3 regions of the Pseudonocardia sp. DxW genome follow, and region 3 is predicted to be linked to each of the others. Evidence: predicted binding sites of a transcription regulator. Region 3 holds the regulator's gene; each other region holds the start of a gene.
The links. The regulator LexA, encoded in region 3, represses DNA repair genes until DNA is damaged. The targets are predictions, from matches to a motif close to CGAACACGTGTTCG.
Positions count from the first base shown of each region.

Region 1 (4,208 bases), on a different contig from region 3:
AGGTCGACTCGCAGCTGCGCAACCTGAACGTGACCGTCCCGGCCAAGGCCGGCGACAACGGCAGGCTGTTCGGCTCGGTCACCCCGACCGCGGTCGTCGAGGCGGTCAAGGCGTCCGGCGGTCCGACGCTGGACAAGCGGATCGTCGACGTCCCGGGTCACATCAAGACCCTGGGCAAGCACCAGGTGCAGGTGCGCCTGCACCCGGAGGTCACCACCGAGCTGCCGATCGCGGTCGTCGCGAGCTGAGCGGTGCGGTGGTCGGTCGACCACTGAGAGTAGTCAGAGCGGTGTCCGGAGCCGAGTGCTCCGGGCACCGCTCTGTCGTATGTACGGACCCGCCCGCGACGGGTCGGCGACCGGTCCGCGGACGCGCTCCGGAGTCGCGAGTGGACGGGTCCGCCCGGTCGGGTGAGGACGGACCGGATCCGCTGTCACACAGACGACACGCCGCGCGGTGACGATCGGCTCGTCGGGCGGGGCTGTGGACGCGCCGGGCGGTGAACGGTGTCCGGCGCACTCCGACACGCCGGAAGCGGCCCTGCGACGACACGCCAGAGCGATGTTGTCCACAGCTGTCCCCATGCCACTGACCAGCGATGATGGCAGAAATCGATGCGCTGTCCCCAGGTTGTCCACAGCACGGTCCCGGGATGGGCGGCGGTCGTGCACAGTCCGTCCCCAGGTTGATCACCAGGCCGGTTGGTGCCGGGGGTGTGCGCCGACCTAGCCTCGGTCCGACCGGCTCGGCAGTACGTCCCGCACCCGCCCGCACGACCGGCGGCCCGGTGGCGGGCGCCCGGGCCGGACCATCACGGGAGACCCACGCGAGTACGCCGAGGACGGCTCTCGCGCTTCGAACGTGTGTTCGCTATGCTGTCCACCGGGGGTGACGCTGCGTATGGCTCTGACGGACGATCGTCCCACCGGCCGGCCTCGAGCCGTTCGCGACGAGGACCAGGCGGGCGGCTCCGGCAGCGGGAGCGGCACCTTCGATCGTCAGCCGCCGCAGGATCTCACCGCGGAGCAGTCGGTACTGGGCGGCATGCTCCTGAGCAAGGACGCGATCGCCGACGTCGTCGAGGTGCTCCGCCCGGAGGACTTCTACCGTCCCGCGCACCAGACGGTCTACGAGACGATCCTGGACCTCTACGGCCGCGGTGAGCCGGCCGACGCGGTGACCGTGTCGGCCGAGCTGCAGCGCCGCGGCGAGCTGGTGCGCCTGGGCGGCGCGCCGTACCTGCACACCCTCATCGCGACGGTGCCGACCGCGGCGAACGCGGCGTACTACGCGGAGATCGTCGGGGAGAAGGCGATCCTGCGCCGGCTGGTCGAGGCCGGCACCCGGATCGTGCAGCTCGGCTACCACGGAGCCGAGGGCGGCGAGGTCGACGAGGTCGTCGACCGGGCGCAGGCCGCCGTGTACGAGGTCACCGAGCGCACCACCACCGAGGACTACACGGTGCTGGAGGAGCTCCTCCAGCCGACGATGGACGAGATCGACGCGATCGCCTCCCGCGGCGGTATGTCCTCCGGCGTCCCCACCGGGTTCGCCGATCTCGACGCGGTCACCAACGGTCTGCACCCCGGGCAGATGGTCGTCGTCGCGGCCCGGCCCGGGCTCGGGAAGAGCACCCTGGGGTTGGACTTCGCCCGCTCCTGCTCCATCAAGAACGGCATGACCAGCGCGTTCTTCTCCCTGGAGATGAGCAAGTCCGAGATCGTCATGCGTCTGCTGTCGGCGGAGGCACGGATCCGGCTGGCCGACATGCGGGCCGGCCGGATGTCCGACGAGGACTGGACGCGGATGGCGCGGCGGATGTCGGAGATCTCCGAGGCGCCGCTCTACATCGACGACTCGCCGAACCTGACGCTGATGGAGATCCGGGCCAAGGCGCGCCGCATGAAGCAGCGCAACGACCTGAAGCTGATCATCCTGGACTACCTGCAGCTGATGACCTCGGGCCGCAAGGTCGAGTCCCGCCAGCAGGAGGTCTCGGAGTTCTCCCGGCAGATCAAGCTGCTCGCCAAGGAGCTCGAGGTGCCGGTGGTCGCGATGAGCCAGCTGAACCGTGGTCCCGAGCAGCGGACCGACAAGCGGCCGATGCTGTCCGACCTGCGTGAGTCCGGATCCATCGAGCAGGATGCCGACATGGTGGTGCTGCTGCACCGCCCGGACGCCTTCGAGCAGGACGACCCGCGGGCCGGCGAGGCGGACCTGATCCTGGCCAAGCACCGTAACGGTCCGACGACGACGATCACCGTGGCGCACCAGCTGCACTACAGCCGGTTCTCCGATCTCGCGCACGGCTGAGCGCCGGGCAGCGGCAGCACCGGGCGCGCGGGCGGCCGGTACGACGTGGCGTGCGGCCCGCTGACCGCGGCGCGGGACGTGGCGACAGCGCGGGACGTGGCGGCAGCGCGGCGGTGGCCGCGGCACGGGGTGTCAGGCGGCCGGGCCGGCCCGGCGCGACCGGCGCGGTGAGCGTGGCCCGGCGGCCCGCTCAGCCCCCGGGTCGGCGCCGCCGCGGCACGGTGGCCGCGACGCCCAGCGACAGCGCGGCGAGCACGATCCCGGCGATCACCACCGGCACCGCGACCATGACCGCTCCGGCCAGCAGCACCAGCAGGGACACCCCCAGCAGCACCGACGGCAGCGGCCCGGCCCCGTGCACCGAACGACCCGACCCGCCCGGGCCGTGCAGCAGGCTTCCCGGCGCGGCCGGACGCAGCAGGCTCCCCGGGGTGGCCGGACGCAGCGCGCGCCCCGGGCCGGCCGGCCGGTTCGCGCCGGTGAGCGCCGCGAACCGGCGCACCAGGCGTGGATCGGTGAGCCGCAGCCGGATCTCGATCTCGTGCAGCCGCCGTGTCTCGCGCTCGCTCAGCACAGGAGCACCCCTCGGAGTCTCGACCGGCGCACGGGAGCACCGGTGGGGAGCCTGGGGCGACGTCGATCCGGGCGTTCAGGGCAGACTACGTGACCTGATCGTGACCTTGACAGCCGGGCGAACGGGGTCACAGTGCCTGTGCTCACGCCGCACCGGCCCGGGTCACCAGATGGAGACGCGGTCCCGCCGGGGCCCGGCCGGGGCGCCGAGCCTGCTGCACAGACCGGTCCACGAGCGGTCCGGGGCCGGTGTCCTGGCGGGCCGGGACCGCAGCCAGCGCAGCTGGAGGTCCGGGTCGTCGGGATCGACGGTCGCCCGGTCCCGGCGGCTCGGCCTGGCCGCCGACCGGGTCTCGACGATCGTGCCGTCGGTGAGCGCCTGCACGCCGTGCAGGCAGCCGGGCGGGACCAGCAGCAGCCGCCCGCCGTCCAGCACGGACACGGCGAGCCGGCCGAACGTCTCGGCCTCCGGGCGGGCGTCGATCACGACCGCGTAGCCGGCTCCGCGGGACACGTCGAGCAGCACCGCCTCGGCCCGGTGCAGGTGCAGGCCGTCCACCGCGTCCCGGGCCACCCGGCGCCTGCGGCGCACCGCGAACGCGTCCGGCCCCGGCGGCCCGACGAGCAGCGACCCCGGCACCACGGTCCTCAGCACGCTCACCCGCCGCTCCCCCCCCCGGCCGCTCCGGTCACGCCCGGTGGCGTGTCCGGGCCCCGGCCCGTTTCTCGTACCCGGGACGACAACGAGAGAGAACGCCGTCGGTGACGCTCGGCGAATGTGTACTGCTCCGAACGGGTGGCCGAGGCGTGGCCGCCGTCGCGGACTACTGTCGCCCATAGTTGATCGGGGGTGGGCGCCATGCCGGAACCGGTGCGCTGCCGCGCCTGCCGTTCCGATCGCGGCGAGATCGTCCTCGACCTCGGCGAACAGCCCCCGTGGGACCGCATGCCGCTGCGGGACGCGCCGCTGCCCGATCCGGTCGCCCCGCTGCGGATGTGGCTGTGCGGGCGCTGCGGCCTGGCCCAGCTCGCCGATGACGTGCCGGTCGCCGAGGAGCTGCACGGCGTCGAGCCGCTGGCGTTCGCCGCGCAGAGCGACCGGTCGGTCGCCCGGCTCGCCGACGCCGGCCTGGTCCGTACCGGCGGCCGGGTGGCCGAGTTCGGCAGCCCGCACGGCGAGTCCTGGCTGCCCCGGCTGACCGGCCGGGGGATGACCGCGCTCGATCCGGCGGATCCCGGGGCCGGGCCCGCCGACCTGGTGGTCGACGTCTACGGGCTGCTGCACGAGCCGGACCAGCGGACCGCGCTGCGCCGCCGCGCGG
Region 1 is NZ_JBZFLK010000004.1:247,554-251,761, forward strand. It holds gene rplI (50S ribosomal protein L9) at 1-248, shown strand, start outside; gene dnaB (replicative DNA helicase) at 901-2,313, shown strand; gene ACVJO7_RS08465 (DUF3040 domain-containing protein) at 2,504-2,887, opposite strand; gene ACVJO7_RS08470 (dTDP-4-dehydrorhamnose 3,5-epimerase family protein) at 3,050-3,547, opposite strand; gene ACVJO7_RS08475 (methyltransferase C-terminal domain-containing protein) at 3,746-4,208, shown strand, end outside.
Region 1: the regulator LexA is predicted to act here: its motif matches at 857-870, upstream of dnaB (replicative DNA helicase).

Region 2 (4,208 bases), on a different contig from region 3:
CTCGGCGCCCGAGGGGGCCGGCATCAACGACAACGGCAGCGGCAGCGCGGCGCTGCTGGAGGTCGCGCAGCAGCTCGGCGCCACCCCGCCCGCGGCGCAGAAGGTGCGTTTCGCCTGGTGGGGTGCCGAGGAGATCGGCCTGGTCGGTGCGGCGCGGTACGTCGAGGGGCTCTCCGACGAGGACCGGGCCCGGATCGCGCTGTATCTGAACTTCGACATGGTCGCCTCCCCGAACCCGGCCTACTTCGTCTACGACGGCGACGACTCCGACGGGCTCGGCGGCGAGCCCGGGCCGCCCGGCTCGGACACCGCGGAGCGGGTGCTGACCGAGGCGCTCGTCGCCGCCGGTGTGACCGGCCCGGAGGGGACCGCCTTCGACGGCCGCTCGGACTACGGGCCGTTCATCGACGCCGGGATCCCGGCGGGGGGCCTGTTCACCGGTGCCGAGGAGCAGAAGACCCCGGAGCAGGCGCAGAAGTGGGGCGGCACGGCGGGCCAGTCGTTCGATCCCTGCTACCACACCGCCTGCGACCGGCTGACCAACATCGACCGCACGGCGCTGGACCGCAACCTCACCGCGATGGGCTCGGCGATCGGCCGGTTCGCGGTGGACCTGTCCGGGGTGCCGGCAAGGTGAGCCGCCGGGCCGGGCCCGCCCGGCCGGCGGCGCCTCAGTCGTAGACACCGGCCACCGCCCAGCCATCGGCCCGGTGCACCAGCAGCAGCGCCGTCCCGTCGGCGAGGACGGCCTGCATCCGCACCGCCGGGCCGAGGTCCCCCGGCACCCACCAGCGGGCCCCGACCGGCCAGGGGCCTGCCCACCCGGTGATCTCCCGGTCCGGGCCGCCGCCCCCGGAGATCCGGTGCGGGACGCCGTCGAGCAGGTCCGGGGCGGCCGGGTGCACCTCGGCGCCGCCGGCCGCGAGCAGCCGGACCGGCACCGGCTCCGGCGGCACCGTCGCCGGGGACGGCGCGGGCAACCGCCCCGGCCAGGACGGCGGCGGGTCCTTCGGTGAGGCGCCCGCGCCCCCGGGGGTGCGCTCCTCCCCCCAGGGCACCAGCCGGACCCGTTCGCCCGGGTCCCGCCCGCCGACCGGGACCGCGGTGAGCACCGCCTCCGGGCCGAGCAGCGCCTGCACCCGGACCAGCGCCCGCCCGGCCCGCTCGTCGGACTCGCCGACGTCGCCCCACAGCCCGCGTTGCAGCGCGCCGGCCTGCACCGTGTCCTCCGGGGTCAGGCGCAGCGCGACGAGCGTGCCCGAGCCGCCGCGCCCGAGCCACGAGTCGAGCTGCCAGCGCACCCGGTCGACCGTGCCGCCCGGGGTCAGCGGCTCGGCGCACCGCCAGACCCGCAGCAGCTCCTCCCCGCCCTCGGTGCGTGCGTGCACCCCGAGCCGGGTGCAGGCCAGACCGTGCCCGGCGAGCGCCTCGTGCAGCCGGGTCGCCAGCCCGCGGGCGGCGAACGCGGCCGCGTCCACCCGGTCCACCGGCGGATCCAGCTCGATCGCCGCGGCCAGCTCCTCCGGCGGCACCCGGCGGGCCGGGGGCCGCGGATCGAGACCCCGGGCCAGCCGGTGCGCGGCCACCGCGTCGGCACCGAACCGGGAGGCGACGTCGGCCTCGGCGAGCTCCGCGAACGCCCCCAGCGACCGCAGGCCGAGCCGGCGCAGCAGATCGACCAGCGCGGACCGGTCGACATCCGGATCCCGGTCCAGCTCGGCGACCTCCAGCGGGGCCAGGAACTCCGCCGACCGGCCCGCCGGCACCCCGCGCCCGCGGCGGGCCGCGAGCCCGGCGGCGAACATCCCGTCCGCGATCCCGATCTGGCACTCGGTGGCGGCCCGCAGCGCGACCTGGTCGATCAGCCGTTCCACCGCGGCCCGCTCACCGCCGAACCAGCCGACCGGGCCGCGCGCGGGCAGCACCAGCAGCCCGGGCCGGACCACCTCGACGCCAGGGGCGAGCTCCTCGACCGCGGCCGCGACCGGCTCGAACAGCCGGGCGTCCCGGCCGGGATCCGGCGCGAGCACCGCGAGCCCCGGGCAGCGGGCCTGTGCCTCGCGCCGGCGCAGCCCGCGGCGCACCCCGTGCCTGCGGGCGGTCGCCGAGCAGGCCAGTACCCGGTTGGCGTGGAACACCGCCGCCGGACGGTGCACCGGCACGTGCGCGGCCCGGGCCGCCGCGGTGACCGGCCAGTCCGGGGACCAGACCGCGAGCACCCGGGCCGCGGCGCTCATCCGGCCACCCGCACCGCGGCGGCCGGCCCGGGCGGTGCGGCCGCTGCGGCCGGCGCGGCCTGCCCGGCCAGTGCCGGCAGCCCGGCCGGTGCGACGGCGGTTCCGGGACCGGCCGGGGCCTCGACGACGGTCCCGCCCGGGCCCGGCAGCAGCACCTCGACGCCCCACCCCGCCGGCCCGATACCGCGGCCGTGCGCGCGCACCTCCACCCGGCGCGACCGGAGCCGGCCCGTCCCGCGGCCGGCACCCTCCCAGCGCGCCCGCTCGCAGTGCAGCCGCAGGTCCGCCCCCGGCCAGGGGCCCAGCGCCAGCAGCACCGCCCCGCGCTGCCGGGCGCGGGCCGCCAGCCGCTGCCGGTCCGCCGCGCGCAGCCCGGCCCGCTCCGGGCCCGCCACCACGACCAGATCCAGCCCGTCGAGCAGGGCCGCGGCGACCGGCACCACGTCGATCCCCGGATCCGGGACCAGCGCCAGCCGGTCCAGCCGGACACCGCTCTCGGCCGCCGCCGTCGCCCCCAGGCCCGGACGGCCGACCACCCCGGCCCAGGCGCCCTCCGCGGACGCCGCGGCCAGCAGTGCGAACAGCAGCGACCCGGCGCCCGCCCCGGCACCGACCGCGACCGTGGAGCCGCGACGCAATCCACCCCCGGGCAGCAGCCCGGACAGCGGGCCGGGCACCGGCAGCACCGGATCGCCCGGCGCGTCGTCGATCCCTGCGGCGGCACCTGCGGCGACGCCTGTCGCGGCACCTGTCGCGGTACCGGCCGGGCGCGCGGGCCCGGTGCGGGGGACCCCGCGCGGCCGGGACCGCTCCGGATCCGCCCGGGCCTCCATCCGGTGCAGCACCCGCCGCGCCGCGGCCAGCCGGTCCGCGGGTGACGCACCGACCGGTGCGCCGGGCCCGGCATCCCCGGGACCGGCGCGGCCCACGGGGACGGGCTCCCCGTCCGTCCCCGTGTACCCGGCGCCGATCACCGGGCCCGACACCTCCGCCGGGTCGAACACCGGCTCCGGGTCCCCACCCGCACCGGCATCCACTGCGCTCACCACTGCACGGCCCACCACTGCACGGCCCTCACCACACGGACCTCCCCCGCTCCACGCACCGTGGCCGGTCAGCTGACCGGCCGGAACCTGCCCGGCGCGCCGTGGGGAAGACGGCGCGTGCTCGAACTTACGTTCGAATCATAGGGCTCGGCCCGGCGCTGCGCAGCCCCCGGTCGGGGGATGCCCGGGCCGATGCGGAGCACCGTCGCACGGCACTCCGACAGTTTCCGCCGGGCGGACCGCGGGCCCCGGACACGGCGCGGCCCGGGCCGCGCGTGGCGACCCGGGCCGGCTGCCGGGGAGGGACGGGGGTCAGTGCGCGAAGTGCCGGGTCCCGGTCAGGTACATCGCGACGCCCGCCTGTGCACAGGCCGCGACCACCTGCTCGTCGCGCACCGAGCCGCCGGGCTGCACGACGGCCGTGACGCCGGCCTCGAGCAGCACCTCCAGCCCGTCCGGGAACGGAAAGAACGCGTCCGAGGCGGCGACCGAGCCGCGCGCCCGGTCACCGGCCCGCTGCACCGCGAGCTTGGCCGCGTCCACCCGGTTGACCTGACCCATGCCGACGCCGACCGCGGCGCCGTCGTGCGCGAGCAGGATCGCGTTCGACTTCACCGCGCGGCAGGCACGCCAGGCGAACGCGAGATCGGCGAGCGTCTCCTCGGCGACCGGGTCGCCGGTGACGAGCTTCCAGGCCGCCGGGTCGTCACCGTCGGCGTCGACCAGGTCGCGCTGCTGGACGAGCACCCCGCCGGAGATCGGCCGCAGCTCCACCCCGGATCGGGCGACCTCGCCGGGGATCCGCAGCAGGCGGACGTTCTTCTTGCGCGACAGCACCTCCAGCGCACCGTCGGCATAGGAGGGGGCGACCACCACCTCGGTGAAGATCTCCGCGACCTGCTCGGCCAGCTCCTCCGAGACCTCG
Region 2 is NZ_JBZFLK010000003.1:105,772-109,979, forward strand. It holds gene ACVJO7_RS05580 (M28 family peptidase) at 1-637, shown strand, start outside; gene ACVJO7_RS05585 (DNA polymerase Y family protein) at 672-2,237, opposite strand; gene imuA' (DnaE2-dependent mutagenesis accessory factor ImuA') at 2,234-3,283, opposite strand; gene purH (bifunctional phosphoribosylaminoimidazolecarboxamide formyltransferase/IMP cyclohydrolase) at 3,596-4,208, opposite strand, start outside.
Region 2: the regulator LexA is predicted to act here: its motif matches at 3,406-3,419, upstream of imuA' (DnaE2-dependent mutagenesis accessory factor ImuA').

Region 3 (4,208 bases):
ACGCCGTCCTGCCGTACTCGGCGACCATCGGCGGCCCGCTGGGCGCGGTCGGCACGCGGACGATCACCGGCGGCGCCGTCGGACCGGTCGCGGCGGACGGCGGGCGGGCCGCGGCCCTGCGCACCTACACCGACGCCTGGCTGTTCCCGCTGCCCGACGGCCCGGTGACCGGGGACGTCCTGGTCGGGGCGCTGGGCGGGGCCCCGCTGCAGGTGCCGCTGCCCGGTGAGCCGCAGGGCGAGGCGGTGGCTCTGGACGGCCGCGGGACGCTGCACTCCGCCACCGAGGCGCGGGGCCTGTCACCGGCCGCGATCCGGTCGGTCGCCGGTGCGGTTGCCGCCGCGACGGCACCGGCCGCACCGGTCGCGGCCCAGCCGGCGGAGGCACCCGACGTCCGGTCCTTCCCGCCGTGGCTGCCCGCCGCGGCCGGGATGGCGGTCGTCGTCGCGGTGCTGCTCGCCGGGGTCGGGGCGATGGCGCTGCACGGCCGCCGCAGGCGGTGACCGTGCCCCGGCTCGGGATCGGCACCGTGCCCCGGCCCGGGGGTCGGCTCAGAGCCGGCGCAGCACCGCGACGACCCGGCCCAGGATCGACGCCTCGTCACCCGGGATCGGCTCGTAGGCGTCGTTGGCCGGCATCAGCCAGATGTGACCGTCCCGGCGCCGGAACGTCTTGACGGTCGCCTCGCCGTCGATCATCGCCGCGACCACCTCGCCCTGTTCCGCGACCGGCTGCTGCCGGACGACGACCCAGTCCCCGTCGGTGATCGCCGCGTCCACCATGGAGTCACCCTTGACGTTCAGCAGGAACAGGGTGCCCTCGCCGACGATCTCGCGGGGGAGCGGGAACACGTCCTGCACGGCCTGCTCGGCCAGGATCGGCCCACCGGCGGCGATGTCGCCGAGCAGCGGCACGAACGCGGGTGCCGGCCGCTCCGAGCGCCCTGCCTCGGTGTCGGCGTCGGTCCCGTCGCCCGCGGCGGTCTGGTCGGGGCTGCGCACGTCGACCGCACGGGTCCGGTTCGGGTCCCGGCGCAGGAATCCCTTGCGCTCCAGGGTCCGCAGCTGGTGGTGCACCGACGACGTGGAGGTCAGCCCCACCGCGTCGCCGATCTCCCGCACGCTCGGCGGGTAGCCGTAGCGGTCGACCCAGTCCCGGATCACCGCCAGGACCTTCCGCTGCCGCGGGGTCAGACCGCGCGTGTCGGCCGGGGGCTCGGGGAACTCCCGGACGTCGGCGGAACCCCGCCCGGGGGACGCACCGCCTCCGGACTCGTCCGCTGCCATCGCATTCGCCTCCTCGAGGATGTACCGGCACGGACACTAGCCGCCTTCGGCCGGTCCGCCAAACATGCGTTCGAAGTTCGTCACCCGCGTGTCGTGGATTCCGTCGGGCACCGGTGGTAGAACATCGCACAGGCGTTCGATCGAACATCGATTCGAGCGTCGGGGTGTCCGGGGCGGGCGTCCCGTGCGGGCAGGGAGGCGAGCGGCATGGGTGTGGTGACCGAGGTCCGGCCGTGGGAGGTCGGGCGGCAGGCGCGATCCGTGCCGCCGGCGAGCCCGGGGCGAACTGAGCAGTCGAGGCGGCCGATGCAGCCGACGCGGTCAGCGCAACGGGCGCAACGGGCGCGGCCGGTGCAGCCGGCGCGGTCGGCGCGGTCGGCGCGGTCGGCGCGGCCGGTGCGGCCGGCGTGGTCGGTGCGGCCGGTGCGGTTGGCGTGGCCGGCGCGAGCGGGGTGGTCGGTCGCCCGGGCGCGGGGTGTGGCGGCACCCGGTGGCGTGCTGCGGCGGGCCGTCCAGGGACTGGGGATCGGGCTCGCCTCGGCGGCGACGGTGATCGGGCTGGGTCTGCTCGCGGAGGTCTCGGCAGCGGTGGTGGCGGCGGTGTCGACACCGCCGTCGGTGGTCGTCCAGAGCGTGCTGCCGGCCGGCCACTGAGCCCGGCCGGAGCGGGCTGAGCAGCGGCGATCCGATTCCTGTCGGTGCCCGGTGCTACACAGCTCGCACGCCCGTTCGACCGGCCCCGGGGAAGGGCCGGGCGGGATGGGCGGGACGCGTGGCCGGGTGTGGCCGGCGTCGACGGTGACCGTTCCGCCGCAGCAGGCGGGTGGTCCTCGAGGAGCAGGAGGAGCCATGCGAGAGCTCGACGTGCGTGAGGTGGCACCGCGGCCACGGACCGGTCGGCCGGGCCGGGCGGCGGCCGCGAATGCGCCGCAGTGGTCCGGCGCTGCCGGGGTGCGCGAGCGGGTGCGTGCCGGGGCCGCCCACGCGGTGCGCTGTGCCGGGGCGCGGCGTCCGGCCCGCGGATCCGCGGCGGCCCGGGCCGCCGCCCGGTGGGACATGCCCGTCCCCGGATCCGAGGTGCCCGAGCGGGCCTCCGGTGCCCCCGAGCGGGCCTCCGGTCCACGTACATCGCCCGCCGGCCCGGGAGCGGCGTCCGCCGCGGCCCCGGCCGTGGCGTCGAGCGTGGCGTTCCCTGCTGCGTCCACGGCGTCCCGGGTCGCCGGATCTGGCGTGGCCTTCACCCGGAATCCCGGGGCGGCTCCGGCCGGGCACGCGACTGCGCGGGTCCGCGCGGTGCGCCCACCGGGGCGCCACTGCGTGGCCCCTGCCCGGCGGCACCGTCCGGTGGTGCGACGTCGCTCACGGGGTGAGCGACTGCTGGCCGGGGTCGCCACGGTGGTCTGCTCGGCCACGGTGGTCGTGGTCCTGGGGCTGCTCGGGGATGCGGCGGCCGGATGGAACGCCGAGGTCGCCCCGGCACCCGGGCCGGCGGCGACGGCTCCGGCCGCTCCGTGACGCCGGGCGCGCCGGGAACCCGCCGGGCCGAGCGGGGTCCGCGGCGTATGCGATGCGACCGGTCGGCGGCCGTGCCGTGCGCTGCGGGGCCGAGCGGGATCCGCGCCGCATGCGATCCGACCGACCGGCAGCCGTGCCGGGCGTCGCCCGCCCGACCGGGAGACCACATCGGGCACGGTCGCCGCGCGTGACAGGAGCCTTGCCGCCCGGCGCGTCGGGATGGCGTGTCCCCGACCCGCGACACCGTCCGTCGCGGTCCGCCCGGGGCGCCGGACGGACCCCGGGATCGCGTCACGCGCACTGATCAGGGCGGATGTGCAGGTTCATGATCCGTGTGCTCCGGCGGCCGCGCGGGGGCCGTGTGCGACCCTCGTTCTCGATCGGGCGAAGCTCGGCGCCATATCGGACCCGGGGATGGCGCACCCCAATATGTAGGGGTTACATTGGTGTCGTTCTCCCACTGGTTGGGGGAGCCGTCACCGCGGTACATCGCGGTGCGGGGCGGAGAATTCCCGCCGGGTCACGGGAGAAGGGGAGTGCCGACGTGCGTTGCCCGTTCTGCCGCCACCCGGATTCGCGGGTGATCGACTCCCGGACCGCCGACGACGGGACCTGCACCCGCCGCCGCCGGTCCTGCACCGCCTGCGGTCGCCGGTTCACCACGGTCGAGGAGACCGTGCTCGCCGTCGTCAAGCGCAGCGGGGTGAGCGAGCCCTTCAGCCGGCAGAAAGTTGTCGGCGGGGTTCGACGGGCGTGTCAGGGCCGGCCGGTCGACGAGGACGACCTGCAGCAGCTCGCCCACCGGGTCGAGGAGACGGTGCGGGCCCGCGGTGCGGCCGAGATTCCCAGCCACGAGGTGGGGCTGGCGATCCTCGGACCGCTGCGCGAGCTCGACGAGGTCGCGTACCTGCGGTTCGCGAGCGTCTACCGATCCTTCTCCTCCATCGAGGACTTCGAGAAGGAGATCGCCGACCTCCGTTCGGCGGCTGCCGGGGAAGCAGCCGACGACGGGGCCGGCAACCGGGACGGCTGACGCCGATCCGGCGGTACCGGTGCGGGCGCGCAGGGGGCGCAGCCACCGGCGGCGGACCGGCACTGATCGGCCGGACCGGGAACGGGGGCGGTGTCCCAGCACCGCCTCGGGTGCCCGCGCACCCCAGCGCGCGGGAGAGGAACGTCGGATGCGGAGGCAGTTCATGACCGAGACCGTCGGGGGCCCGGCGACAGGGACCGGGAGCACGACCCAGAACACGGCCCAGAACGGCGACGCGCCCGCGAAGGCGCGCGGCCGCGGGAAGGCGGGCGCCAGGCAGCGCGCCGGGCTGCCCGTGCAGCGGGTCTTCACGACCGAGGGTGTGCACCCGTACGAGCAGGTCGAGTGGGAGCGCCGGGACGTCGTCATGACGA
Region 3 is NZ_JBZFLK010000007.1:21,782-25,989, reverse strand. It holds gene ACVJO7_RS12510 (hypothetical protein) at 1-503, shown strand, start outside; gene lexA (transcriptional repressor LexA) at 552-1,286, opposite strand; gene ACVJO7_RS12500 (hypothetical protein) at 1,764-1,940, shown strand; gene ACVJO7_RS12495 (hypothetical protein) at 2,634-2,801, shown strand; gene nrdR (transcriptional regulator NrdR) at 3,346-3,834, shown strand; gene ACVJO7_RS12485 (vitamin B12-dependent ribonucleotide reductase) at 3,998-4,208, shown strand, end outside.